Regions from separate parts of the Pseudomonas sp. EA_35y_Pfl2_R5 genome, predicted to be linked through region 2. Evidence: predicted binding sites of a transcription regulator. Region 2 holds the regulator's gene; the other holds the start of a gene.

Region 1 (14,278 bases), on a different contig from region 2:
AACATCAACAGACCCTCCGCCACAGCTGGGTTGAGAGAGTTACTAGCGCGAGTCCTGGATCGCAGGGCAGGTGCCAGCCCCAAACACTGGGGCGTAAAACGCAAAACGCCGCATAAGCCGAACGCCGTGGGGCGTGGTCTATGCGACGTCTTTGTCGTTTGTTGAGCAGCCGCCATTGGCTACCTGTAACAGGGCTATAGCAAGAGCTGCGCCAACCGCGCAAAACCCTGCATTAACGGGCTTTCAGTTGTTAGATGGCTGCGGCTGTGCTGCAAAAGGAGGCGTTAACAGAGAGGCTTGCCCTTGAATAGGGCGCAGAGTGTATTCCAGGTTCTGGCAAACCAGGCTGGGCAAGCAGGCCGCGATGGACCTTGGTCGCAGTGGGTCAGCTGGTAAGCGTTAGCGCGCTGCAGCGTGAGTCACTTGGTTTGACGTCGGTGGCGGCAATTGCAGCCTGGGTGGGTAAAGGAAGGGTTAGGAGGGCCAGAGCGAGTAGGTTGCTCAAAAGTCCGGCGTGGCGGACATGGCTGCGCGTGGTCGGCATAGCAATTTCCCCTGCTTTTGTTGTTATGCCTAAGGCGTAGCAGAGGATGTGCCAGCTGTCACGGCGATGGCCGGATAATTGAGCAATTAATGTTCAACCCAGCATCTTTGCTGCGATCAAGCGTGATCAGGTCGTTAATCGCCCGCTTATGCGTGTAAACCCTGGCTACTTGCCCAGCCAGTTGACCTTGCTGAATTTTCCGCTGAAGGTTGCCGGCATCTGCACCACCTTACCCAGTTTGTAGTTGAAGAACACAAAGCCGGATTTGGCCATGGCCACCAGCGCTCCGTCGGCTGGGCGGGTGATGCGGAAGGTGATGTCGCCGCCATAATTATTGAAGTCCATCACGCCGACCTCGAACAGCAATTGGTCGCGGGCGTGGGCTTCGGCCCGGTAGGTGGTGGCCAGATCGGTGACGATAATGCCGGTGCCGTCTTCCTGAGTTTCTTCGATGCCGAACTCAAACAGAAAACGCGCCCGCGCCTCGGAAATCATCGAGATCATCGAATCATTGCCCAGGTGGTTGGCGGCGTTGATATCGGTTACGCGTACGGTCAGGTGGGTGCTGTAGCAGAACTGGTCTTCAGGAAACTCAAGGGTCAGGCGGGCCATGGGTAAGATCGCTTTCGAGAAAGGCGGTCAGTTTACCTATTCGCACCGGGCGCCATCCATGGCAAATACGCTGGCGCTAATTACTGCGCAACAACGCGCTAGGGCACAGGGAAAGCGCTAGCGGTGCAGGCTGTTAAGCCAGTAGAAGGTCACCCGGGCACCTTCAGTGCTCGGACCGTGGTTGTCCTGAACGTAGGCGCCAGCTTTGAAGTAGAGCAGCTGCGTGCTCCAGTATCCGCTCAGTTGTTGGTAGAACGAGCCATTATCGCCATGAGTGCTGGTGACTTTGACGCCAAGCTTGCCGCTTGGGGTGATGCGCAGCTCATAGCTGAAGCGCTGGTTCAGCTGAATGTTCTCCGCCAGCAGGATGTTTTGCACTGTTCTGTCGCCTGGGCGTTTGCGCAGCAGCAGTTCAAGGCGACCTACTCCGCGTAGATAGTGGTACTGCAATTTCAGCAGAGGATCGTTGTTGCTACCGGGTTGATCCTTACTGTGCACCTGGGCGATCACGATCTTGTTCTTGCTGGGTACCTGATTAACCGTAAGCACTGCGTTCAGGTAGTTGTCAGCACTGGCGTGGTGCCAATTGCTCAAGTTGCCATCGGCTTGGGTCTCGCGCAGTTCGCTGCGTGGGTAGCGGGCGTCGGCGGTGTGCGAGCCATTGACCGGCACCCAGAACGTCACGCTGTCGTCGGCGTTGCGGCGGAAATACTGGCTGCTGTAACCATTGTTGAGGCGGGCGGTGCTGATTGTGGCAGGGGCTGGGTTAGTGGGCGTCGAAAGGTTCCAGGTGGTCAGGTCAAGCACAGGTCATCCTTACAATCGGGGTTATTGGGCTCCTGTTCGGCGGACATTGGCGGGCGAAGTTCATTCAGGCTGACCAGTGGGGCGATGCCTTGTTGGCAGCCCAATCGCCATGGTGCATTTGGCTATTTGGGCTGCGGATACGTAATCAAGCGGCGGGGCGGATTTGCTTCTGGTAGAGAAACTCCAGCACGGCCGCGCGGTACTCGTGGTAGCGCGCGTCATGGGCCATGGCGATACGCTCGCGCGGGCGCTCCAACTTCACCTCAAGGATTTCGCCAACGCTGGCGGCCGGGCCGTTGCTCATCATCACGATGCGATCGGACAGCAGCACGGCTTCGTCGACATCGTGGGTGATCATGATCACCGTGTTGCCGAGGTCGGCGTGGATTTCCATCAGCGAGTCCTGCAGATGGGCGCGGGTCAGGGCATCGAGCGCGCCGAAGGGCTCATCCATCAGCAGCACCTTGGGTTGCATGGCCAGGGCGCGGGCAATGCCGATGCGCTGCTTCATGCCGCCGGAGATTTCGCTCGGGCGTTTGCCCTTGGCGTGGGTCATATGCACTAGAGACAGGTTGTGCTCGATCCAGTCGCGCATTTCGCCGCGGCTTTTTTCGCCTTTGAAAACCTGGCGTACGGCCAGCTCAATGTTCTCGTAGCAGGACAGCCAGGGCAGCAGGCTGTGGTTCTGGAACACCACGGCGCGCTCTGGGCCGGGCGAGTTGACCTCGCGGCCGTCGAGGATAACCCCGCCGGTGGTGGCTTGATACAGCCCGGCGACGATGTTCAGGACGGTGGATTTACCGCAGCCGGAGTGGCCGATCAAGGAGACGAATTCACCCTTGTCGATCTTCAGGTTGACGTTCTGCAGTGCGCAATACAGGCCCTTGTCGGTGGGGAAGTCGATGCCGACGCCGGACAGTTCGAGGTGTGGACGGTTCATGTGAGGCTCCTCAGTTCTTCGGTACGCTTAGCGCAGGTCGGCGTTTTTGTCCCAGCTGACGCGGCGTTGCAGCGCGAGCATCAGGCGGTCGAGGGCGAAACCGATCAGGCCGATGACAATCACCGCCACCATGATCCGTCCCAGGGAATTGGAGCTGCCGTTCTGGAACTCGTCCCAGATGAATTTGCCCAAGCCCGGGTTCTGCGCGAGCATTTCCGCGGCAATCAGCACCATCCAGCCGGTGGCCAGCGACAGGCGCAGACCGGTGAAAATCATCGGAATGGCGGCCGGCAGCACGATGCGGCGCACGTGGCTGAGTGGCGAAAGGCTGAGTACGCGGCTGACGTTTTGCAGGTCCTTGTCCAGATTGGCCACGCCCACTGTGGTGTTGATCACAGTGGGCCACAGGCAGCACAGCGCCACGGTTACCGCCGAAGTGACGAAGGATTTGGCGAACAGCGGATCGCTGCTGGTGTACACGGCGCTGACCACCATGGTTACCAGTGGCAGCCAGGCCAGCGGCGACACCGGTTTGAAAATCTGGATCAGCGGGTTAATCGCGGTGTAGATCGGTTTGCTCAGACCGCAGATGATGCCCAGTGGAATGGCGATGATCGAGGCAATCAAAAAGCCGGTCATCACCGTGTACAGGCTGGTGAGTATCTGTTTGAAAAAGGTCGGCTTGCCGGTGTAAGGGCGAATGCTGACCTTGGCGTCCGGGTTCTTGGCCAGCTTTTCGGCATTACGCACCTCTTGACGCTCGAAGAAGGCATCGGCCTTTTTCTGCTCGCGCAGGTGCTCGTTGACCAGGGCGCCAAACTGGCTGGCTACCTGGGTCGGTGCAGGAAATTTGCCAAGGCTGGTGTCGATGGTACCCGCCACCAGCTGCCAGAACAGCAGAAAGGCCAGGGCGCCGATAGTCGGCATCAACAGGTTTGGCAGCCAGCGCTTGAATGCAGCAGCGCGGGCGGTTTTCAGGGTGTCCTGAATGGTCTGGGCGACGGCTGGATTACTCATCGTCATATCCTTTGGTAACGATGGGGGCGGCAGGTGCGGCCCCCGGGCGACGGATGGGTTAGAGCGTGGAGTCGGCTTTCAGGCCAATCTTGAATTGCTCGATGTAGGCGTTGGGTTGGCGCCCGTCATAGCTCAGGCCATCGATGAACTCATTGGTCGGCGCACGGAAGCCTTCTTCGTTGGCCGGTGGAAAGTCTTCGGCCTTGGCCTTGCCTTCAGCAATCAGTTCGTCGGCAGCGCTGCGGTACACCGCCGGCAGGTAGACCTGTTTGGCAATGTCGAAGTACCAGCTGTCCGGCTTGGCATCGCTGACTTGGCCCCAGCGGCGCATTTGCGTCAGGTACCAGATGGCATCGGAGTAGTAAGGGTAGGTGGCGTTGTGGCGGAAGAACACGTTGAAGTCCGGTACGTCGCGCTTGTCGCCTTTTTCGTACTCGAAGGTGCCAGTCATGGAGTTGGCGATCACCTTGGCATCAGCCCCGACGTATTCAGGGCGCGCGAGGATTTCCACGGCTTCGGCGCGGTTGGCGTTGTTGTTTTCATCCAGCCACATCCCGGCGCGGATTAACGCTTTGACCAGGCGCTTATGGGTTTCCGGGTTGGCGTCGGCCCACTCCTTGGAGACTCCGAGGACTTTTTCCGGGTTGTTCTTCCAGATTTCGTAGTCGGTGATTACCGGCACGCCAATACCTTTGAATACGGCGGCCTGGTTCCATGGTTCGCCCACGCTGTAACCGCTGATGGTGCCGGCTTCCAAAGTGGCAGGCATTTGCGGCGGCGGGGTGACTGAGAGCAGAGCGTCGGCGCTCAGGGTGCCGGTGATGTCGCCCTTGGCTGGGGCGTAATAGCCCGGATTGATACCACCGGCAGCCAGCCAGTAGCGCAGCTCATAGTTGTGGGTGGACACCGGGAACACCATGCCCAGGTTGAACGGCTTGCCCTTGGCTTTGTATTGCTCGATCACCGGCTTGAGTGCATCGGCCTTGATTGGGTGCACCGGTTTGCCATTTTCCATCGGCACATGCTTTTTCATTTCTTCCCACACCGCATTGGACATGGTGATGCCATTGCCGTTGAGGTCCATGGAAAACGCGGTCACGACATCGGCTTTGGTGCCAAAGCCGATGGTGGCCCCCAGGGGCTGACCGGCCAGCATGTGCGCGCCGTCCAGTTCGCCGGTGATCACCCGATCCAGCAGTACCTTCCAGTTGGCTTGCGCTTCTAGGGTGACGTAGAGCCCCTCATCCTCGAAAAAGCCTTTTTCATACGCGATGGCCAGCGGCGCCATGTCGGTGAGTTTGATAAAGCCGAGTTTGAGCTCGTCTTTTTCCAGCTCGGCAGCCAGGCTGATTTGCAGGCTAAGTGGGTTGAGTAACAAAGCGGCAGCGCAGCCGAAGCCAGTCAGGGTCTTTTTCAGTAGCGAACGGCGAGCGTTGAAGTTACGCATGGTGAATCCTCAGGTCTCAGAAACGAAAAAAGACGTCAACGGTCAACGCCGCCCAGTGAGAGCAGGTTGCCTTTGACGTCTTTGTCTATTCGTCCCGATCACCGCCGTTGGCGATCCGAAGACGGGTGTAAGGTCTTGAGAGGATCGTTGCAAGGGGCTTGCCAATTTTGCGCGTGTTATTGCGCATGAGGCGCGCAAAGCGCCTTATTTGCTTCTCGAATAGCCCAATAAATCTTTTTAACTACATAGGCTTAAGACTGTTATCTAACTGTGATTGTAGTAGTTGAACCATTGAGTGAGCAGGTAGGCGATGGCCATTTGAGTGGCCACCAGGCACCGTTCTGAGTCATAGCTGTACAGCTATTCACATATTTGAACGCTTTTGGTTCGCCAGCAATCTGGGCGGCACTGAGCGCCACATCCTCAAGAAATCGCACTCAGTAATCTTTACTGCGCAGCAGGTCGGCGCTGCGCTTCTTCTGTGAACTCCTTGAGCCAGCGCAACACCTCTACCGCCTCCCAGCGCGACGGATCGAACATGGCATAGGCCAGGCCTTGATAGCCGACCACATCCAGCTGCCGGTGATAGCCGGCGCGCTGCAGCAAGGCTTCGATCTCGGCAAAGCAGGTGTTGAAGTGCACCCGGGAAAACGGCGTCTTGCCCTCGGTGACGATGCCTTCAAGCTGCAATTCATTGACGGTGGCCCGGACTTTCTCCAAGGGCATACGGTTTACGCTGTGTTTCAGCTGCAGTACGTCGAGCATCTGGGTACTCCTGTTAACGCCTTGTATGGACCCGATCTGCCGGGCGGCATGGTTGGCTGGATGGCATGACCAAGGGTAATCGAAAAATACTGTACAAATAAACAGTATTCGATAATAGTAAGCCCAAGGCCCTAACCGGCACCTACTCGATCACTCGCGCCATCTGCCCGCAAAGCCAATGGCCACAGGCACTGCAGAGGAGTCACGAACAATGCAACAGATGCTGATGACAATTGTGCTATTGGGCCTTCTGGCCGGTTGCGCGCAACCGCAGCTTGATCAACCTCGGGCAAATGGCACCTACCTGGTGATCGAGAATGGTCAGGCCTGGGCCGTGCTGGTATCTGACGGCAAGCGCGTGGAAGAGCAGGGCACGGTGGTGGATGTGATCAGACTGCCCAGCGAGAACTCTGTCGTGGCGGCCAGTTATGTGATCGAAACGGCCAATTGCGGCCGCGTGCAGTGGCTGAGCGAACGCTCTGATGCGGCCGATGGCATGACTAACCTGATGTCGCTGCACAGCAACAATCAATTGGGGCAGAGCGGCTGCGTCATTACCAGTGGGCTGAGCAAGGTTTGGACGGTGCTGGATTACTCCGGCTGAAACGAAAGAGGACACCCCTAAGGTGCCCTCTGTTTGTTTATTCGTCGACCTTGGCCTTCTTGCCAGGTAACAGGCCATCGGCGCGGAACATCGTCTTGATCCCGCGAATCGCCTGGCGGGTGCGGTCCTGGTTTTCGATCAGGGCAAAGCGCACATGGTCATCGCCATAATCGCCAAAGCCAATGCCCGGCGAGACGCAGACCTTGGCCTCTAGCAGCAGCTTCTTGGCGAATTCCAGCGAGCCGAGCTTGGCGTACTGCTCGGGAATCTTCGCCCAGATATACATCGAAGCTTTCGGATTTTCGACCATCCAGCCCAGCTCATGCAGGCCTTTGACCAGCAGATTACGGCGCTGGCGGTATTGCTCGGCAATGTCACGCACGCATTGCTGATCACCTTCAAGCGCCGCAATAGCGGCTACCTGCAGTGGGGTGAAGGTGCCGTAGTCGTGGTAGCTCTTGATTCGTGCAAGGGCGTTGACCAGCTCTTTATTGCCGACCATAAATCCGATGCGCCATCCGGCCATGTTGTAGCTTTTGGACAGGGTGAAGAACTCCACGGCAATGTCCTTGGCACCCGGAACTTGCATGATCGAGGGGGCTTTCCACCCGTCGTAGACGATGTCCGCGTAGGCCAGATCGTGGACCACCAGCACGTCATATTGTTTGGCCAGGCTCACCACACGCTCGAAAAAATCCAGCTCGACACATTGCGCTGTGGGGTTGGACGGAAAGCCAAGAATCATCATCTTCGGTTTGGGAATCGACTCACGAATCGCTCGTTCCAGTTCGGCGAAGAAGTCTACGCCAGGCACCAGCGGTACCGAGCGTACCTGGGCGCCGGCCAGTACAGCGCCATAGATATGAATCGGGTAGCTGGGGTTGGGCACCAATACGGTGTCGCCGTGATCCAGGGTTGCCAGCATCAAATGCGCCAGCCCTTCCTTGGAACCGATGGTGACGATGGCTTCGCTTTCCGGGTCGATTTCGACCGTATAACGGTCTTTGTACCAGCGCGAAATCGCGCGGCGCAGACGCGGAATACCACGCGAGGTGGAGTAGCCGTGAGTGTCTTCGCGCTGGGCAACCTGGACCAGCTTCTCGACGATATGCGCCGGCGTCGCGCCGTCTGGGTTGCCCATGCTGAAGTCGATGATGTCTTCACCGCGACGGCGCGCGGCCATCTTCAATTCGGCGGTGATGTTGAAAACGTAGGGGGGGAGTCGATCGATGCGCGCAAAGCGGCGCGGAGCTTGGTCAGCCATGCTTTCCTCGGTACGTAAGCGCCCGGAACCGTCCGAGCGACGTTGGCCAGTGCGCTGGCCAGGCGGCGAAGATAAGCGCTGCCTGGGGGCTTTGTCGAGCCCCCAAGCGGCGCTGGTGTTCATGCCGGAATCTGGCGCTTCAGGCGCAGCAGCAAATCGGCCAGCAATTCGATATCGGTATCCATGGTGCGCCACGACGAGACACTAAGGCGAAAGGCCGGGCGGCCCTGCCAAATTGTCGGGCCGAACCAGACTTCGCCGCTGGCCTGCGCCGCTTCGCGGATGGCCACGGTCTGTGCGTCGCTATCCCCGCGTACCAGCACTTGGTTGAGTACCACGCGGTTGAGCAGCGGGTAACCGCCATCGCGCAGGTGTTCGGCCAACTGGCCGGCTTGGCGAATATGCCGGTCGATCAGTTCGCGCAGGCCATCGCGGCCAAGGTTGGCGAGGGCCGCCCAGATTGCTACGCCACGGGCGCGGCGGGAAAACTCCAGCGTCAGGTTTTTCTGCGCATCCTTGCTCGCGCTGGCATAGGCGGCGTCGCTATTCATCGCCGTGGCCAGGGCATCGGCATCACGGCAGATGGCCATGGCGCCGTCGTAGGGTGTGTTCAGCCATTTGTGGCCGTCGCAGGTCCAGCTGTCGGCCAACTCCACACCAGTGGCCAGATGCGCAGAAGAGGAGGCGCGGGCCCACAGGCCGAAGGCGCCGTCCACATGCACCCAAGCGCCGGGGGCTTTGGCTTTGGGAATCAGCTCGGCGAAGGGGTCGAACTCGCCGGTGTTCACCTCTCCGGCCTGCAGGCAGAGGATGCTCAGGTCATCCAGGGTCGGCAGCTGCGCCGGGTCGATGCGGCCCTCGGCATCGGTGGGGGCGACGATCAGCCGGTTCATCCCGAAGCCAAGTATGCGTAGGGCCTTCTTCACCGTGATGTGGCAGGTGGCGGAGACCACCACGCGTACTTCCGGCGCGCCGATCAGGCCATCACCATCAAAGTCCCAGCCCTTGCGCGCCAGTAGCGCGCGGCGGGCGGCCGACAGGCTGGCCAGGGTGCAGGCGGTGGCGCTGGTGCCGAAGCCGACGGCGCTGCTGCGTGGCAGATCGAGGGCCTCCAGCACCCAGCGTCCGGCGGTGCGCTCCAGCACATCGGCGACCGGGGCATTGTCGAAGGAGGACGCGCACTGGTCCCATGCCAGCACCAGGCGTTCCGCCGCTGCGGCAGCCGGCAGCGTGGCGCCGATGACGAAGCCGAAGTAGCGCGGGCCGTTGCTGGCCACGGTGGCGGGCGAGCCGATTTCGTCCAGCTGGCGTAGCACCTCCTGATCATTCAGGCCCTGTTCGGGTAAGGGCTGCTCGAAGGCCAGCAGCGCGGCGATGGCGGAGGGTGAGGGGTAGACCGGACGGCTGTCGATGCCATCGTAATAGCCGAGAGCGCGGCGATCCGCGTCGGCCAGTAGTTGGCGTTCTTCATGGGAGGTGGGCATGACGTTCTCGGCGATGGGCGATGGATGCCTTCACCTTAGCCAGTCAGGGCCTGCCAGCGCAGATACACAGTTGCTGGGAGTGAGCCATACAGTTGAAGCAGCTACGGCACTGATGGGGTAACAGTGCCGCGTTGACCGATACAGTTGTGGCCCCTAGGCCGGGCTCCGGTGTTCTCATCCGCCGAGCATGTCATGCATGGCGATGATCTGTTCGGCCACCTGCGCCAGTTTTTGCTGGCGGCTCATGGCCTGACGGCGCATCAGCGTGTAGGCCTGTTCCTCATCGCAGCTCTTCATCTTCATCAGCAGGCCTTTGGCCAACTCGATGCGCTTGCGTTCGGCCAACTGGGCATCACGTGCCTGCAGTTGTGCACGCAGCGCCTGGTCGCTCTCGAAGCGGGCCATGGCCACATCGAGAATCGGCTGCAGGCGCTGGGCGTGGATGCCTTCGACGATATAGGCGCTGACGCCGCTCTGGATCGCTTGGCGCATCACGCCGGGGTCGTGCTCGTCGGTGAACATGACAATCGGCCGCGGTAGATCGCGGCTGACCAGCACTACCTGTTCCATCACGTCGCGGCTCGGCGATTCGGTGTCGATCAGAATCACATCAGGGCGCACAGCCTCGACCCGTTCCGGCAGGTCGATGGTCAGGCCGGATTCATCGATGACCTCGAAACCGGCTTCGGTCAGGGCAGTTTTCAGGCGGCCGACCTTCTTCGCAGTGTCGTTGATCAGCAGGATGCGCAGCATGTTAACGGCTCTCCTGTTGGGCGCTGAGTGGGGCATCGGTCAGGGCATGCAAGGCAAAACTGCGCGCGTAGCCGGCTGGGTCACTGCCGTCCCAGACTTGGCCGTCGAGCAACTGGCTGCTGCGCATGTCACTTGGTATATCAATACCGAGTGCTTCGGCAGCCTGGCGATAGAGGTCTAGCTGCTGCACTTGGCGAGCGATGACCAGGTAGTCTGGATCTTCGCGCAGCAGGCCCCAGCGGCGGAACTGGGTCATAAACCACATGCCATCGGACAGGTAGGGCTGGTTGACCGCGCCGCCTGCGTGAAAGCGTAGTGGATGGGCGTCCTGCCAAGCATGGCCGAGGCCGTCCTGGTACTGGCCGAGAAAGCGCGGCTGGATCGCTGACAGCGGCGCGTCGACATACTCGCTACCACTGAGCAGTTGCGCGGTGCTGCGCTGGTTTTCCTCGCTTTCATCGATAAACCGGCTGGCCTCCAGCATCGCCATGATCAAGGCGCGAGCGCTGTTGGGGTGTTGTTCAGCAAACTCACGGGTACAACCCAGGACTTTTTCCGGGTGATCGGGCCAGATCGCCTGGCTAGTGGTCAGGGTGCAGCCCATCTGTTCATCCACTGCCTGGGCGCTCCAGGGTTCGCCGACGCAGAAGCCATCGATACGCCGGGCCTTGAGGTGGGCGAGCATTTGCGGTGGCGGTACGACGACGCTGTCGACATCGCTGAGCGGGTGAATGCCCTGGCTGGCGAGCCAGTAATTCAGCCACATGGCGTGGGTGCCGGTGGGGAAGGTTTGGGCGAAGGTCAGTTTTGCGCCAGACTGGTGCGCGCGTTGCGCCAATGCGCTGCCAGTGCTCACGCCAGCGGCTTGCAAGGCGGGCGACAAGTTGATGCTCTGACCGTTCTGATTGAGGCCCATCAGCACCGCCATATCGGTGGCAGGCGCGCCACCGAGGCCCAGTTGCACACCATAGATCAGGCCGTAGAGGCTATGGGCCGCATCCAGCTCGCCGCTTAGCAGTTTATCGCGCAGAGTGGCCCAGGATGCCTGGCGCTGCAGGTTAAGCGTCAAGCCATGCTTCTCGGCGAAGCCTTGGGTGGCAGCCACAATGACCGATGCAGCGTCTGTGAGGGCCATAAAGCCGATATTCAGTGCCGGTTTCTCTGGTGTATCGCTGCGGCTGATGTCGTGCTCAATCATGATGCGTTTTTCCTGTGCCCACACAAAAAGGTGCCGTACCAACCGCCGACTTCCATCTGCGATTAGAACGACACCATTGTCTATTCAAGCCGATTCCGCCGTTGGAAAGGCTAATGCCTTAACTCATAGCAAGGCGTATGCCAGAGCACGGGCTGGGCTACAGGCAGAACAAACCCCGCCGTAGCGGGGTTTGCTTTGGATCTGGAAGAGTTGCCTTAACGCTCCAGCATTTGCCTAACCGAGCTTTGCGGGATTTGCTGTTTACGGCCTTCGCTGTCGGTGAATTCGATCATGCCAGTGCCTTTATCCAGCTTCGGCTTCCCATCGCTGGTCAGTAACTGCCCGTCGGTAGTGCTGATGATGTATTCACTGCTGCAGCCGGCCAGGCTGAGCACGCAGAGTGCGGCAATAATCCAGTGCTTCATTAGCCTCTCCTGATAGTCCGTGGTGCATTGTTGCACCCCCATGTCAGAAGGTAGCTGCTGGGCTTTGCCTGGCAAGCCAGGCAGCAAGAAAAAGCCCCGCACTAGGCGGGGCTTCTCTGACGCGGGTAACGCTTAGGCTTGAACGACCGGGATCTGGGCGTTCGCAGCGGCTTCACGGAACTCGGCGATCTGGTCGAAACTCAGGTAGCGGTATACGTCCGCTGCCATGGTGTCGATTTTCTTCGCGTAGACCATGTATTCCTCAACAGTCGGCAGTTTGCCGGTGATGGCTGCAACAGCGGCCAACTCGGCCGAAGCCAGGTAGACGTTGGCACCATCGCCCAAACGGTTGGGGAAGTTACGGGTGGAGGTCGACACCACGGTGGAGTTCGCCTCAACGCGTGCCTGGTTACCCATGCACAGCGAGCAGCCCGGCATTTCCATGCGCGCGCCGGCTTTGCCGTAGATGCCGTAGTAGCCTTCTTCGGTCAGCTGATGCTGGTCCATCTTGGTCGGCGGCGACAGCCACAGACGAGTCGGCAGGGTGCCGTCGACTTTTTCCAGCAACTTACCGGCCGCACGGAAGTGACCGATGTTGGTCATGCACGAACCGATAAACACTTCGTCGATCTTCTCGCCCTGAACGGAGGACAGCAGACGCGCGTCGTCCGGGTCGTTCGGTGCGCAGAGCACCGGCTCGTTGATATCGGCCAGGTCGATTTCGATGATTTCGGCGTACTCGGCGTCCTTGTCGGCTTCCATCAGCTTCGGATCGGCCAACCAGGCTTCCATCGCTTGGGCGCGACGTTCCATGGTGCGGGCATCGCCGTAGCCTTCGCTGATCATCCAGCGCAGCAGGGTGATGTTCGATTGCAGGTATTCGGCAATAGCCTTTTCCGGCAGCTTGATGGTGCAACCGGCGGCGGAGCGCTCGGCGGAGGCGTCGGACAGCTCGAACGCCTGTTCAACGGTCAGCTCGTCCAGACCTTCGATCTCGAGGATGCGGCCGGAGAAGATGTTCTTCTTGCCTTTCTTCTCGACGGTCAGCAGGCCTTTCTGGATGGCCACGTAAGGGATGGCATGGACCAGGTCACGCAGGGTGATGCCCGGTTGCAGTTTGCCCTTGAAGCGCACCAGTACCGACTCCGGCATGTCCAGCGGCATTACGCCAGTGGCAGCGGCGAAGGCAACCAGACCGGAACCGGCTGGGAAGGAGATGCCGATTGGGAAGCGGGTGTGCGAGTCGCCACCAGTGCCGACGGTATCCGGCAGCAGCATGCGGTTCAGCCAGCTGTGGATGATGCCGTCGCCAGGACGCAGGGACACGCCGCCACGGGTGCGGATGAAATCCGGCAGGGTGTGGTGGGTGGTGACGTCGATTGGCTTCGGATAAGCCGCGGTGTGGCAGAACGACTGCATCACCAGGTCAGCGGAGAAGCCCAGGCAAGCCAGGTCTTTCAGCTCATCGCGGGTCATCGGGCCAGTGGTGTCCTGGGAGCCGACGGTGGTCATCTTCGGTTCGCAGTAGGTGCCAGGACGCACGCCTTTGCCTTCCGCCAGACCGCAGGCCTTGCCGACCATTTTCTGCGCCAGGGTGAAACCCTTGGTGCTAGCAGCAGGTGGCTCCGGCAGCTTGAACAGGTCGGTTGGGCCCAGGCCCAGTTCGGCGCGCGCTTTCTCGGTCAGACCGCGACCGATGATCAGCGGGATACGGCCGCCAGCGCGGACTTCGTCGAGCAGTACCGGAGTCTTCATTTCGAAGGTGGTCAGGACTTCGTCGGTGCCGTGCTTGCAGACTTTGCCAGCATGCGGATAGAGGTCGATCACGTCGCCCATATGCATGTTGGAAACGTCGAATTCGATCGGCAGAGCGCCGGCATCTTCCATGGTGTTGTAGAAGATCGGGGCAATTTTGCTGCCGAAGCAGAAGCCGCCCGCACGCTTGTTCGGCACGTACGGGATGTCGTCGCCGAAGAACCACAGCACCGAGTTGGTGGCGGATTTACGCGAGGAACCGGTGCCGACTACGTCTCCGACGTAGGCAATCGGGAAACCTTCGCCGCGCATGGCTTCGATCTGCTTCATCGGGCCGGTGACGCCTTGCTCGTCCGGCACGATGCCGTCACGGGCCATTTTCAGCATGGCCAGGGCGTGCAGCGGGATATCCGGGCGCGACCAGGCGTCTGGAGCCGGCGACAGGTCGTCGGTGTTGGTTTCGCCAGTCACCTTGAATACGCGCAGGCTGATCTTGTCGGCCAGGGTCGGGCGGTTTTTGAACCACTCGCCGTCAGCCCAGGATTGCAGCACGCCTTTGGCGTGAGCGTTACCGTTCTTGGCTTTTTCCGCGACGTCGTGGAAGGCATCGAACATCAGCAGGGTGTGCTTCAGTTGCTCGGCAGTCACGGCAGCCAGTTCGCT
Region 2 (14,278 bases):
GGCAAACACAAAGTTCGCCGCCGACGGCAACACCGCAAAGCCCAGCTTCTCCAGCCCAGCCACTACATCTTCGCGGCTTTCGATCACGCGCTGGCAGGTCTTCTCGAAGTACGCCTTGTCCTCGAACGCCGCCGCCGCACCGGCAATCGCCATACGGTCCAGCGGATAGGAGTTAAAGCTGTTTTTGATCCGCTCCAGGGCCTCGATCAGGTCCGGATGACCGACCGCAATGCCGACCCGCAGCCCGGCCAACGAGCGCGACTTGGACAGGGTCTGGCTGACCAGCAGGTTGGGGTACTTGTCCACCAGACTGATCGCCGTTTCACCGCCAAAGTCGATATAGGCCTCATCGACCAGTACCACGGTATCCGGGTTGGCCTTGAGTAAACGCTCGATGGCCGCCAGCGCTAGGGGGCTGCCGGTCGGTGCGTTGGGATTGGGGAAAATGATGCCGCCATTAGGTCGCGCGTAATCTTCCACGCAAATCTGGAACTGTTCATCCAGCGGTATCTGCACGGAGTCGATGCCATACAGGCCGCAGTACACAGGATAGAAGCTGTAGCTGATATCCGGGAACAGCAGCGGCTGACCATGTTGGAACAAGCCATGGAATGCGTGCGCCAACACCTCGTCGGAGCCATTGCCGACAAATACCTGGGCGGTCTGTACGCCGTAATAATCGGCCACAGCCTGCTTCAAGCGGTCGCTATTGGGGTCCGGGTACAGGCGCAGGTTGTCATTGACCTCGGCCTGCATCGCGGCAATCGCTTTGGGCGACGGGCCGTAGGGGTTCTCGTTGGTGTTCAGCTTGACCAGCTTGGCCAGTTTCGGCTGCTCACCCGGTACATAAGGCACCAGGTCTTTGACGAAGGGGCTCCAGAATTTGCTCATCTGCCCTTCTCTCCTCGAATTCTTCGGTTTGCGTAGGGTGGAAAACCGCGAAGCGGTTGCCACCGGACAAGGCGGTGGACAAACAAAGCGTTGTCCACCCTACAAACAGCATCACGGTTTGATGCGGTACTCGGCGCTACGGGCGTGGGCGGTCAGCGACTCGCCACGGGCCAGCACGCTGGCGACCTTACCCAACTCAGAGGCGCCTTCGGCCGAACAATGGATGATCGACGAACGCTTCTGGAAGTCATACACCCCCAGCGGCGAGGAATAGCGCGCGGTGCCGGAGGTCGGCAGCACGTGATTCGGTCCGGCGCAGTAATCGCCAAGGGCCTCGGCGGTGTAGCGACCCATAAAGATCGCGCCTGCGTGACGAATCAGCGACATGTACTGCTCGGGGTTTTCCACCGAGAGTTCCAGGTGCTCTGGGGCAATGCGATTGGCCACTTCAATGGCCTGGGCCATATCGGCCACCAGAATCAGCGCACCACGGCCTTCCAGGGAGGTGCGTGCTATCGTCTCGCGCTCCAGAGTCGGCAGCAGCTTGGCGATACTCTCAGCCACACGGTCGAGGAAGGCGGCATCCGGGCTGACCAGAATCGACTGAGCGTCTTCGTCGTGCTCGGCCTGGGAGAACAGGTCCATGGCGATCCAGTCCGGGTCGGTCTGGCCGTCGCACACCACCAGGATCTCCGAGGGCCCGGCGATCATGTCGATGCCGACCTTGCCGAATACATGGCGCTTGGCGGTGGCCACGTAGATATTGCCCGGGCCGACTATCTTGTCCACCGGCGGCACGCTCTCGGTGCCATAGGCCAGCGCAGCCACGGCCTGGGCGCCACCGATGCAGAACACCCGATCGACCCCGGCGATGCAGGCCGCCGCCAAAACGATCTCGTTGATCTCGCCACGGGGGGTCGGCACCACCATCACCACGTCCGGCACACCGGCGACCTTGGCCGGGATGGCATTCATCAGCACCGACGAGGGATAGGAGGCCTTGCCTCCCGGCACATAGAGGCCAGCGCGATCCAGCGGGGTGACCTTCTGCCCCAGCACTGTGCCGTCGGCTTCGGTGTAGGTCCAGGAGTCCTGTTTCTGCCGCTCGTGGTAGCTGCGCACGCGCTCGGCGGCTTTCTCCAGGGCGCCGCGCTGCTCCGGCGTGATACGGGTCAGAGCCAGTTCCAGACGCTCGCGCGGCAGAATCAGATCGGCCATTGAGGCGACATCCAGGCCATCGAACTGCTTGGTGAACTCGACCAATGCCGCATCGCCACGCTCGCGCACGGCCTTGATGATATCCAGCACGCGCTGGTTGACCGCATCATCCGAGACACTTTCCCAGCTCAGCAGATGATCCAGATGCTGGGCAAAGTCCTGGTCAGCGGCATTGAGTCGGCGAATAGCGATAGGAGCGGTCATAGCGGGCCTCTTAAATTGGCAAATGCTCAAGCGCCCGTAGAGTAACAACCACTCCGCGCGGGCACCTGAGAATTTTGGCTATAACGCGGATAGGCTAGGCCGCACTGGGCGGCCAACAGACTCAGCGTGGATGTCGCGCTTCGACCGCATCGCGCAGGGTGTCGATCAACGCCTGGATGCGCGCGTGCTGCATCTTCATCGAGGCCTTGTTGACGATCAGCCGCGAACTGATGTGGGCGATCAGCTCCTGGGCTTCTAGACCGTTGGCACGCAAGGTGTTGCCGGTGTCGACCACATCGATGATTTTATCGGACAGACCAACCAACGGGCCCAGTTCCATCGAGCCGTAGAGTTTGATGATATCGACCTGGCGACCCTGCTCGGCGTAGTAACGCTTGGCCACATTGACGAACTTGGTGGCAACCCGCAGCCGGCCTTTCGGCTCGGGCGCACCGACAGCACCGGCAGTCATCAGCTTGCACTGAGCAATACGCAGGTCCAGCGGCTCGTACAAGCCCTGGCCGCCGTATTCCATCAGCACGTCCTTGCCAGCCACGCCGAGGTCCGCCGCACCATGCTCGACATAGGTCGGCACGTCGGTGGCACGTACGATCAACAGACGCACATCATCCAGGGTGGTTGGGATGATCAGCTTGCGGCTTTTATCCGGGTTTTCGGTCGGCTCAATACCCGCCGCCGCCAGCAGCGGCAGGGTGTCATCGAGAATCCGGCCTTTGGAAAGGGCAATAGTCAGCATGGTCTTAGCCCGGCACGCGGCGAATCTTCGCCCCCAGCAACTGCAGTTTTTCCTCGATGCACTCGTAACCACGGTCGATGTGGTAGATGCGGTCGATCAGGGTGTCGCCTTCGGCAATCAGTGCCGAGATCACCAAGCTGGCCGATGCACGTAGATCCGTGGCCATAACGGGGGCGCCCTTGAGCTTTTCAGCACCGGTGACGATGGCGGTGTTGCCTTCTACCTGGATCTGCGCGCCCATACGGATCATTTCATGCACGTGCATAAAGCGGTTTTCGAATACGGTTTCGATCACCGTGCCAGTGCCCTCGGCAATCGCATTGAGGGCAATAAACTGCGCCTGCATATCGGTGGGGAACGCCGGGTACGGAGCAGTACGCAGGTTCACGGCTTTCGGCCGCTTGCCATGCATGTTCAGCTCAATCCAGTCGTTGCCGCAGGTGATTTCCGCACCGGCTTCCTGCAGTTTCGACAGCACTGCTTCCAAGGTAGTCGGATCGGTGTCCTTGACCTTGACCCGGCCGCCCGTGACGGCAGCCGCTACCAGGTAGGTGCCGGTTTCGATACGGTCGGGCATCACGCTGAAACGCGCGCCGTGCAAACGCTCCACGCCATCGATAATGATGGTATCGGTACCAGCGCCGGTTATCTTCGCGCCCATGGCGATCAGGCAGTTAGCCAGGTCAACCACTTCCGGCTCACGCGCGGCGTTTTCCAGCACGCTGCGGCCTTTGGCCAGGGTCGCTGCCATCATGATGTTTTCAGTACCGGTCACACTGACGGTATCGAAGAAGAAATGCGCGCCACGCAAACCGCCTTCCGGTGCCTTGGCCTTGATGTAACCGGCTTCGACATCGATGATCGCGCCCATGGCTTCAAGGCCACGAATGTGCAGGTCAACCGGACGCGAACCGATGGCGCAACCGCCTGGCAGGGCGACTTCGGCATAACCGAAACGCGCCACCATCGGCCCCAGCACCAGGATCGAGGCGCGCATGGTTTTCACCAGCTCATAGGGTGCAACCAGTGTCTTGATCGCCCGCGCGTCGACTTCGACACTGAGCTTCTCGTCGATGATCGGTTCGATACCCATGCGCCCGAACAACTCGATCATGGTGGTGATGTCGTGCAGGTGCGGCAGGTTGCAGATGGTGACAGGCGCGTCACCGAGCAGGGTGGCGGCGAGAATCGGCAGGGCAGAGTTCTTCGCCCCGGAAATGCGGATTTCGCCATCAAGGCGCACACCGCCGGTAATAATCAGTTTGTCCATGATTCTCTCGGTTTAGGAGCGCGCGGCCCAATCGGCACGGCTAAAGAATTTCATACTCACGGCGTGGATGCTGCCATCGGCGATCCAGGCATTGAGGTGAGCGTAAATCTGCTGTTGACGCTTGACCGGGCTGAGAGCGGCCAGCTCATCACTGATCAGGTTCAGCTGAAAGTTGCAGCCTTCGCCTTCAACTTCCACCTGGGTATTCGGCAATTTAGCCTCAAGGAGACTCTTTACTTCTAAGGCCTGCATGCTCAACCTCAATCAATACATGGATTAACGACAGCCGAGCATACGCCCGCGGGTCGGGCATCATACAAAAAAGCCCCTCGCCTGCGAACCCCGCATTATTGCCAGCCGACCGAAACCCTGCTCTGAACCTGTTTACGATCTCGCGAGCTAGAGCCAGACAAGGCAAAAACAGCCGCGGAAGCGGAGTTTACTGGTGTAAATCAGCATTCCGAGGCTGTTTTTAACGCCGGATGGCAGACGCACAGCAGATCGTAGGCAGGTTTCAGGCTTGCAGCGGAAGAATTTCCAGCAGACCACAAACGCCAGCGATCTCACGCATGTCCTTGGGCAGATTGCTCACACCAAGGGTCTTGCCGGCTGCACTGGCGTCACGCATAAACGCCAACAACAGCGATAGCCCGACGCTGCTGGACTTCTCCACACCCGTGCAATCAATCACGCACGCCGCCGCAGGACTGACCTTGAGCAGGCGCGCACCTTGCTCACGCAACGCCGGTGCGCTCAGGTAATCAAGCACACCGACCAGGCTGAACACCCCGGGAGACGCCTCACTGATGCTGGCCTGACTCACGATGCATTTGCCCCCTGGCGGGCTTTGGCAACGGTTTCGGTCCAGTTGTCGATAACCTTGTCCAGGTCATTGCGATTGTCCTGCATGGCCTGGGAAAACTGGTCACGGAACAGTTTGCCGACGTTGATGCCGTTGATGACCACGTTGCGCATCTTCCAGGTGCCATCGAGGCTGACCATGGTGTAGGACAGCGGGTAGACCGTACCCTTGCCGTCCTTGATCTCCATATTTACCGAAGTGCGCTCAGGGTCCTGCTGACCGCTGACCGGCAGCACGCGAATGTCCTGATTGTTGTACTCCAGCAGGGCATTGCCATAGAACTGCATCAGGCTGCGCTTGAAGTTCTCCTGAAAGCGCTGCATCTGCTCGGGCGAGGCCTGGCGTGAGTAACGCACAGTCATCACGCCACGGGAAATCCCGTCGACATCCACCACCGGGCCAAGAATGCTGTTCAGCGCGTTGTAAAACGCGCCTGGATCGGTGCGGTACTGTTCCTTGTTGGCCTTGAGGTCGGCCAGCAGCGTAGTGGTGGTCTCTTGCACCACCTCATGAGCCGCTGGGGCCGCCAACAACGGCAAGGACATGGCCGCCAGGCAGATAAAAAGACCGTTACGCAGTGCCTTGAACATAGTCATTACCTCTATTAATTAGCCTGGTCTTTGTTGACTGAATTGAGCAGAAACTTGCCAATCAGATCTTCCAACACCAATGACGACTGCGTGTCGTGAATGGTGCCGCCATCGCTCAGCACTTCTTCTTCTCCGCCCACGCTAATCCCAACGTATTTCTCACCCAGCAGACCTGCGGTCAGAATCGACGCAGTGGAGTCTGCCGGCAGGTTATCCACGGCATCATCCAAGACCATGGTGACGCGCCCCATATAGCTGTTGCGGTCCAGATCGATCGCAGTGACCTTGCCGATGGTCACACCGGCCATGGTCACTTTCGATCTGACCGTCAAACCGGCGATATTCTCAAAGTGCGCATACACCTTATAGGTATTGTCGCCACTGCCAACGGTCAGGCCGCTGACGCGCAACGCCAACAGCAACAAGGCCAACAACCCGGCCAACAGGAACAAGCCGACACCAATTTCCAGCGTGCGGTTCTGCATCAGAAATCTCCAAACATCAAAGCGGTCAGAATAAAGTCCAGCCCCAATACGGCGAGTGAGGCGTACACCACGGTCTTAGTGGTGGCACGACTAATACCTTCCGAAGTCGGCTCACAGTCATAGCCCTGGAACACGGCGATCCAAGTCACGACAAACGCAAAGACCACGCTCTTAATCACACCATTGAGCACGTCTTCACGAAACGAAACACTGTTTTGCATATTGGCCCAGAACGAGCCCTCATATACGCCCAGCCAGTCGACAGCGACCATCGCCCCACCCCAGATGCCGACCACGCTGAAGATCATCGCCAGCAATGGCATCGAGATAAAGCCAGCCCACAGACGCGGGGCGACGATGTACTTGAGCGGGTCAACGCCGATCATCGCCAGACTCGACAGCTGCTCGGTAGATTTCATATTGCCGATTTCAGCGGTCAGCGCTGAGCCGGCGCGCCCGGCAAACAGCAAGGCAGTCACCACTGGACCCAGCTCACGCAGCAGGGTCAGGGCAACCATTTGCCCCACCGCCTGCTCAGAACCGTATTTGGCCAGAATGCTGAAGCCCTGCAACGACAACACCATGCCGATAAAAATGCCGGACACGACGATGATGGCCAGAGACATCACCCCAACCGAATACAGCTGCTTGATCAATAACTGAAAGCTGTTGCCGGTCGTGCCACGACCAAACAGCGCGCGCAGCAGAAACAGCCCCGAGCGCCCCAGCGTAGCCACCACATCAATACCGGCGCGACCGAACAGGCGCACCCGTTCGAGCACAGATGTCTTGCGCATCAGCGCTCCCCCAGAAGATCGTCGCGGTAATTGGCCGCAGGAAAGTGAAACGGCACAGGACCATCCGGTATGCCCTGCATAAACTGACGCACACGCGGGTTATCCGAATTCATCAACTCGGCTGGGGTGCCCTGCCCCAGCACCTGAGTGTCGCCGACGACATAGATGTAGTCGGCAATGCTCGCGGTTTCCGCGAGATCATGGGACACCACAATGCTGGTAATCCCCAGCGCATCACTGAGCAGACGAATCAGTCGCACCAGAACACCCATGGCTATAGGGTCCTGGCCAACGAAAGGTTCGTCATACATCAGAATCTGCGGATCCAGAGCAATCGCCCGAGCCAGCGCCACGCGACGCTTCATGCCGCCTGACAACTCATCCGGCATCAAGTCCAGAGCACCGCGCAGGCCGACTGCTTGCAACTTCATCAAGACAATGTCGCGAATCATCTCTTCCGGCAGCTGGGTATGCACCCGTAGCGGAAAGGCGACGTTTTCGAACACATCCAAGTCGGTAAACAGCGCACCACTCTGGAACAGTACACCCATCTGCTTGCGCATATCGAACAGCTCGCTGCGCGACAGCGTCGGCAAATTCAGGCCATTGACCCAGACCTCACCCTGGCTCGGCTTGAGTTCGGCAGCAATCAGACGCAGCAAAGTGGTTTTGCCACAACCAGACGGCCCCATAATCCCGGTGACCTTGCCACGGGGAATGCGGATATCGACGTTTTTGAAAATATCCCGCTCACCGCGTTTAAAGCTGACGTTCTTCAGCTCAACTGCATACGGGTTCTCGGCGCTCATCTGGACTCCTTGCTCAACGCTTGCCTGACTGACGCATCGCCCGGAACAAAGGGCACTACGGATCATCGAACGTACCGAAAATGGCCGCGAACTATACCACCGAGGTATTCGCCGCCCAAGGCTGAAGGTGTTGCCAGAGATAAGCACCGCACAGTTCCGACAAACAACTCGACACTGGAAATACTGGGCAGGCGCACCTTTACCGTTATAATCGGCAGCTTTTAGCCCGTACGCCGCAGAGAAGTCATGAGCCAGTCCACCGATCTGATCCAGTCAGCGCAACGCACCATCCGCTTGGAGCTCGAAGCCATCCAGGACCTGCTGGCACGTATCAACGGTGATTTTGTGCGGGCCTGCGAGCTGATTCTCGCCAGCAAAGGCCGCGTCGTGGTGGTCGGCATGGGCAAATCCGGCCACGTCGGCAACAAGATTGCCGCCACCCTGGCCAGCACCGGCACCACTGCGTTTTTTGTGCATCCGGCCGAAGCGAGCCATGGCGACATGGGCATGATCACCCGCGATGACGTGGTGCTGGCCCTGTCCAACTCCGGCTCTACCGCAGAAATCGTTACCCTTCTGCCGCTTATAAAGCGCCTTGGCATCCGCCTGATCAGCATGACCGGCAACCCGGAGTCGCCACTGGCCAAGGCAGCCGAAGTCAACCTGGACGCCCGCGTATCCCAGGAAGCCTGCCCACTGAACCTGGCACCAACCTCTTCCACTACGGTATCGCTGGTACTCGGCGACGCCCTGGCCATCGCTCTGCTGGAAGCCCGCGGCTTTACCGCCGAAGATTTCGCATTCTCCCACCCCGGCGGTGCATTGGGCCGACGCCTGCTGCTCAAGGTGGAAAACGTTATGCACGCTGGCGACAGCCTGCCGCGCGTAAAACGCGGCACCTCGCTGCGCGACGCGCTGCTGGAAATGACCCAAAAAGGCCTGGGCATGACAGTGGTCACCGAGGACGATGGTCGCCTGGCCGGGATCTTCACCGACGGCGATCTGCGCCGTACCCTGGACCGCAACATCGACGTGCGCCAGACCATTATCGATGACGTAATGACCGCCCACGGCAAGACCGCCCGCGCGGAAATGCTTGCGGCAGAGGCTTTGAAAATCATGGAAGACCACAAGATCAGCTCACTGGTGGTGATCGACGACAACGACCTACCTGTAGGCGCCCTGAACATGCACGACCTGCTTCGCGCCGGAGTGATGTGATGAGCCTTGACCTGACTAACCCCGACCTACTGCAGCGCGCCCAGGCCATCAAGCTGGCGATATTTGATGTCGACGGCGTGCTCACCGACGGTAAGCTGTACTTTCTGGTCGACGGCAGCGAATTCAAGACCTTCAACACCCTTGATGGCCATGGCATCAAGATGCTGATCAATTCCGGCGTGCGCACCGCGATTATCAGCGGCCGCAAAACCCCCGTGGTTGAACGCCGCGCGCAGAACCTGGGGATTCAACACCTGTATCAGGGCCGCGAAGACAAGCTGGTGGTGCTCGATGAGCTACTCGGCGAACTGGGCCTAGACTATGCACAAGTCGCATACCTCGGTGACGACCTGCCCGATCTGCCGGTGATCCGCCGCGTAGGCCTCGGCATGGCAGTCGCCAGCGCCGACGGCTTTGTTCGCCAGCATGCCCACGGGATTACCCGCGCTCGCGGGGGCGAAGGCGCTGCACGCGAGTTCTGCGAACTGATCATGCACGCCCAAGGCACCCTTGAAGCCGCTCAAGCCGCATACTTATAGGCCAACCATGCCCCGCAAGTTATTCAACATTGCTCTGTTCGCCTTTGTCGCACTGCTGGTCGCAGCCCTCGGCTACTGGAACCTCAGCCCCGAAAGCTTCAACCAGCAGACGCACAGCGCTGCAGCTGAAAGCACCATCGACTTTTACGCCACTAACACCTACACCGTGCAATACCAGGCCGACGGCAAACTGCACTACGAGCTGACGACCGACAAGGTCGAGCACGTCAAGACCAGCGACATCACCCTGATGACCAGCCCGAACATGAACCTGTTCCGCGGCACCGAGCTGCCCTGGAAAATCCGCAGCGAGCGCGGTGAAGTGTCGCCAGGCGGCGTTGAAGTCGAACTGATCGACAAGGTGCGCGTTGAGCGTACAGATGCCAAAGGCCGTCCGACCATCCTCACCACCAGCCGCCTGACCGTATTCCCCGAGAAGGAATATGCGCAGACCCAGCAAGCCGTTAGAATCGACGCGGCCAATGGGGTGACCACGGCAAAAGGAATGAAAGCGTACATGAATGACGGCAGGATGCTCCTGCTGTCCAACGTAAGAGGTCAGCATGAGGCTCGTTAACACCCTCCCCCTACTACTCAGCCTCAGCGCCGCACTCGGAAGTGTCAGCGCCTGGGCACTGCCATCCGACCGCGAACAGCCGATCCGCATCCAGGCCGATAGCGCGGAACTCGATGACAAACAAGGCGTTGCCGTCTATCGCGGCGACGTAGTCATTACTCAGGGCACCATGAAGGTCACTGGCGACACAGTGACCATCACCCAGAATGCCCAGGGCGATGTCGAGGTATTTACCTCGGTCGGCAAGCCGGCCTACTACGAGCAACTGCCGTCAGCCGACAAGCAGATCGTCAAGGCCTACGGCCTGACCATCCAGTACTTTATGGCCAACGAGCGCGTGGTACTGATCGACCAGGCCAAGGTGATTCAGGAAGGCAACACCTTCGAAGGCGAGAAAATCGTCTATGACACCCAACGCCAGATCGTTAACGCCGGCCGCGCCACAGGCACCAACGTCACCGCGCCACGTCCGCGCATCGACATGGTGATCCAGCCGAAGAACAAACCAGCCGACCAGCAGGCGCAGTAATAATGGCCACATTGAAAGCCCAACACCTGGCGAAGAGCTACAAAGGCCGCCAGGTCGTGCGCGACGTTAGCCTGAGCATCGATAGCGGGCAGATCGTCGGCCTGCTTGGCCCCAACGGCGCCGGCAAGACCACCTGTTTCTACATGATCGTCGGCTTGGTACAGGCCGATCAGGGCCGCGTGTTGATCGACGACCTCGATGTTAGCCACCAGCCGATGCATGGCCGCGCTCGCGCCGGCATCGGCTACCTGCCGCAGGAAGCCTCAATTTTCCGCAAGCTCAGCGTGGCCGACAACATCATGGCCATCCTGGAGACCCGCAAGGATCTTGACGGCCCTACACGCCGCAAAGAACTCGAAGGCCTGCTGCAGGAATTCCATATCAGCCATATCCGCGACAACCTCGGCATGAGCCTGTCCGGCGGTGAGCGCCGCCGCGTGGAAATTGCCCGCGCCCTGGCGACTAATCCCAAGTTCATCCTGCTAGACGAACCGTTCGCCGGCGTCGATCCTATTTCGGTAGGCGATATCAAGCAGATCATCCACCACCTCAAGGCCAAGGGTATCGGCGTGTTGATCACCGACCACAACGTGCGCGAGACCCTGGACATCTGCGAAACCGCCTATATCGTCAGCGATGGCCAACTGATCGCCGAAGGTGATGCCGAGACCATTCTGGCTAACCAGACAGTGAAAGAAGTTTACCTGGGGCATGAGTTCAGGCTGTAGCTACAGCTTTTCTCAAGCCGACTGCAGCCAAGGCTAGGCAAAACCTTTAAAGTCAGGCATATAATTTGCTTCCTAGTGGCGCTTTTTGAAAACGCCCTGTAGTGGATTGCGCACGACGCCGGTAAATAAGGTCTGCAATGAAACCATCGCTAGTCCTGAGAATGGGCCAGCAGCTGACGATGACACCGCAGCTGCAACAGGCCATCCGCCTGCTCCAATTGTCTACCTTGGATCTGCAACAAGAGATCCAGGAGGCCTTGGAGTCCAACCCGATGCTCGAACGCCAGGAAGATGGCGATGATTTCGACAATTCGGACCCCATGGCCGATGGAGCAGAAAGCGCCAGCCCCAGCGAACAGCCCGAAGCGCCCTATCAGGAAACCAGCTACCAGGAAGCCACGCAGACCGTGGACAACCTGGAAGAAGGTGATTGGGGCGAGCGTATCCCCAACGAGCTGCCCGTCGACACCGCCTGGGAAGACATCTACCAGACCAGCGCCAGCAGCCTGCCCAGTAGCAGCAACGATGACGACGAGTGGGATTTCACCACCCGCACCTCGAGCGGCGAAAGCTTGCAAAGCCACTTGCTGTGGCAACTCAATCTGGCACCAATGTCGGACAAGGACCGCCTGATTGCCGTCACCTTGATCGACTGCATCAACCAGCAGGGCTATCTGGAAGAAACCCTGGAAGAGGTGGTCGAAGCCTTCGACCCGGAGCTGGACATCGAGCTCGATGAAGTCGAAGCCGTGCTGCACCGCATTCAGCAGTTCGAGCCAACCGGTATCGCCGCGCGCAACCTGGGCGAATGCCTGCTTCTGCAACTGCGTCAGCTGCCAGCAAAAACTCCGTGGCTGAGCGAAGCCCAGCGCCTGGCCAACGACTATCTCGACTTGCTCGGCAGTCGCGACTACAGCCAGCTGATGCGCCGCATGAAGCTCAAGGAAGACGAGCTGCGCCAGGTTATCGACCTGATCCAGAGCCTCAACCCGCGCCCTGGCTCGCAGATCGAGTCCAGCGAGCCGGAATACGTGGTGCCTGACGTCATCGTGCGCAAGCACAACGAGCGCTGGCTGGTGGAACTCAACCAGGAAGCCATGCCGCGCCTGCGGGTCAACGCGCAATACGCCGGTTTTGTGAAACGTGCCGACTCCAGCGCCGACAACACCTTTATGCGCAACCAGCTGCAAGAAGCACGCTGGTTTATCAAGAGCCTGCAAAGCCGCAACGAAACCCTGATGAAGGTCGCCACGCAGATCGTCGAGCATCAGCGCGGCTTCCTCGATTACGGCGACGAGGCGATGAAACCCCTGGTGCTGCACGATATTGCCGAAGCTGTAGGCATGCATGAATCGACCATTTCGCGGGTGACCACGCAGAAATTCATGCACACCCCGCGTGGTATTTACGAGCTGAAATACTTCTTCTCCAGCCACGTCAGCACGTCCGAAGGTGGTGAATGCTCGTCCACCGCGATCCGTGCCATCATCAAAAAACTGGTCGCCGCGGAAAATGCGAAAAAGCCGTTGAGTGACAGCAAGATCGCTGGTTTACTGGAAGCACAGGGCATTCAAGTCGCTCGCCGCACGGTCGCCAAGTACCGTGAATCCCTCGGAATAGCGCCATCCAGTGAGCGCAAACGATTGATCTAAGGCAGCACGAAGAAGGAAGACAACTACTCGTACAGAATATGCCCAGGTCTCGCCTTTTCGCATATGCAGCCATACTGTCAGCATGCAATTAGCGACCGTGCCAGGCTCGTTCTACCAGAGTCTTCCACGCCACAGTGTTCCGGCGGCAGGCCTCTCGCCTGCCTCTTACACACGGCAACAAGGAGAAAGCGGTATGCAAGTCAACATCAGTGGACACCAGCTGGATGTGACCGACGCCCTACGCGACTACATCGCCGAAAAACTCGGCCGATTGGAGCGCCACTTCGACAAGATTACCAACGTGCAAGTCATCATGGAGGTCGAGAAGCTCAAACAGAAAATCGAAGCGACCCTGCACATTGCTGGCGGCGAAGTCGTCGCCAACGCCGAGCATGAAGACATGTACGCAGCCATCGATCTACTGACAGACAAACTCGACCGACAACTCATCAAACACAAGGAAAAACAGCTCGACCGCCAACAGGGCGCTATGGCCCGCTGACGTCGTCTATCTCCTATGATCCGACTTGAAACTATCCTGACCCCCGGCCGTTCCCTGGTGAACGTGCCGGGCGGCAGCAAAAAACGTGTCCTCGAACAGATTGCCAACTTGGTGGCGCGCGAGCTGCCTGACCTGGATGGCCAAGATATCTTCGAAAGCCTGATTGCCCGGGAAAAACTCGGCTCGACCGGTTTCGGTAATGGCATTGCCATTCCGCACTGTCGCCTGCCCGGTTGCACCGCGCCGATCAGCGCCCTGCTGCGCCTGGACTCCGCCGTGGACTTCGACGCCATCGACGGCGCACCAGTGGACCTGCTGTTTGTCCTGCTAGTGCCCGAAGCCGCCACCGATGCTCACCTGGAACTGTTGCGGCAGATCGCCAGCATGCTCGATCGCGGCGATGTGCGTGCCAACCTGCGGCAAGCCGAAAGCAGCGAAGCCCTGTATCAGGTGGTCGTGGACGTACAAAGTCAACTCAACCGAGCCTGAGCATGCGCCTAATCATCGTCAGCGGGCGCTCCGGCTCCGGGAAAAGCACCGCCCTCGATGTACTTGAGGACAACGGCTTCTACTGCATCGACAACTTGCCCGCCGGCCTGCTACCTGAACTGGCCGAACGCGCCTTGCTGCACACCGAGCTGCTGCAT

Evidence for each region. The regulator sigma-54, encoded in region 2, starts transcription at its own class of promoters, with help from an activator protein. The targets are predictions, from matches to a motif close to ANTGGCATNNANNTTGCTNT.
Region 1: the regulator sigma-54 is predicted to act here: its motif matches at 11,561-11,580, upstream of AACX99_RS08195 (CmpA/NrtA family ABC transporter substrate-binding protein).

What each region holds. Positions count from the first base shown of each region.
Region 1 covers NZ_CAXAOW010000003.1:206,734-221,011, forward strand. The annotation lists gene AACX99_RS08145 (thioesterase family protein) at 710-1,156, opposite strand; gene AACX99_RS08150 (polysaccharide lyase family 7 protein) at 1,274-1,963, opposite strand; gene AACX99_RS08155 (ABC transporter ATP-binding protein) at 2,109-2,903, opposite strand; gene AACX99_RS08160 (ABC transporter permease) at 2,931-3,920, opposite strand; gene AACX99_RS08165 (CmpA/NrtA family ABC transporter substrate-binding protein) at 3,979-5,367, opposite strand; gene AACX99_RS08170 (transcriptional regulator) at 5,815-6,132, opposite strand; gene AACX99_RS08175 (hypothetical protein) at 6,344-6,736, shown strand; gene alaC (alanine transaminase) at 6,774-8,000, opposite strand; gene AACX99_RS08185 (pyridoxal phosphate-dependent decarboxylase family protein) at 8,120-9,484, opposite strand; gene AACX99_RS08190 (ANTAR domain-containing response regulator) at 9,659-10,237, opposite strand; gene AACX99_RS08195 (CmpA/NrtA family ABC transporter substrate-binding protein) at 10,239-11,435, opposite strand; gene AACX99_RS08200 (YgdI/YgdR family lipoprotein) at 11,651-11,860, opposite strand; gene acnB (bifunctional aconitate hydratase 2/2-methylisocitrate dehydratase) at 11,993-14,278, opposite strand, start outside.
Region 2 covers NZ_CAXAOW010000007.1:1,208-15,485, reverse strand. The annotation lists gene hisC (histidinol-phosphate transaminase) at 1-891, opposite strand, end outside; gene hisD (histidinol dehydrogenase) at 1,003-2,313, opposite strand; gene hisG (ATP phosphoribosyltransferase) at 2,435-3,070, opposite strand; gene murA (UDP-N-acetylglucosamine 1-carboxyvinyltransferase) at 3,075-4,340, opposite strand; gene AACX99_RS13685 (BolA family protein) at 4,353-4,592, opposite strand; gene AACX99_RS13680 (STAS domain-containing protein) at 4,855-5,163, opposite strand; gene AACX99_RS13675 (MlaC/ttg2D family ABC transporter substrate-binding protein) at 5,160-5,792, opposite strand; gene mlaD (outer membrane lipid asymmetry maintenance protein MlaD) at 5,807-6,277, opposite strand; gene mlaE (lipid asymmetry maintenance ABC transporter permease subunit MlaE) at 6,277-7,074, opposite strand; gene AACX99_RS13660 (ATP-binding cassette domain-containing protein) at 7,074-7,883, opposite strand; gene AACX99_RS13655 (KpsF/GutQ family sugar-phosphate isomerase) at 8,130-9,104, shown strand; gene AACX99_RS13650 (KdsC family phosphatase) at 9,104-9,643, shown strand; gene lptC (LPS export ABC transporter periplasmic protein LptC) at 9,651-10,220, shown strand; gene lptA (lipopolysaccharide transport periplasmic protein LptA) at 10,207-10,749, shown strand; gene lptB (LPS export ABC transporter ATP-binding protein) at 10,752-11,477, shown strand; gene AACX99_RS13630 (RNA polymerase factor sigma-54) at 11,615-13,129, shown strand; gene hpf (ribosome hibernation-promoting factor, HPF/YfiA family) at 13,323-13,631, shown strand; gene ptsN (PTS IIA-like nitrogen regulatory protein PtsN) at 13,647-14,120, shown strand; gene rapZ (RNase adapter RapZ) at 14,123-14,278, shown strand, end outside.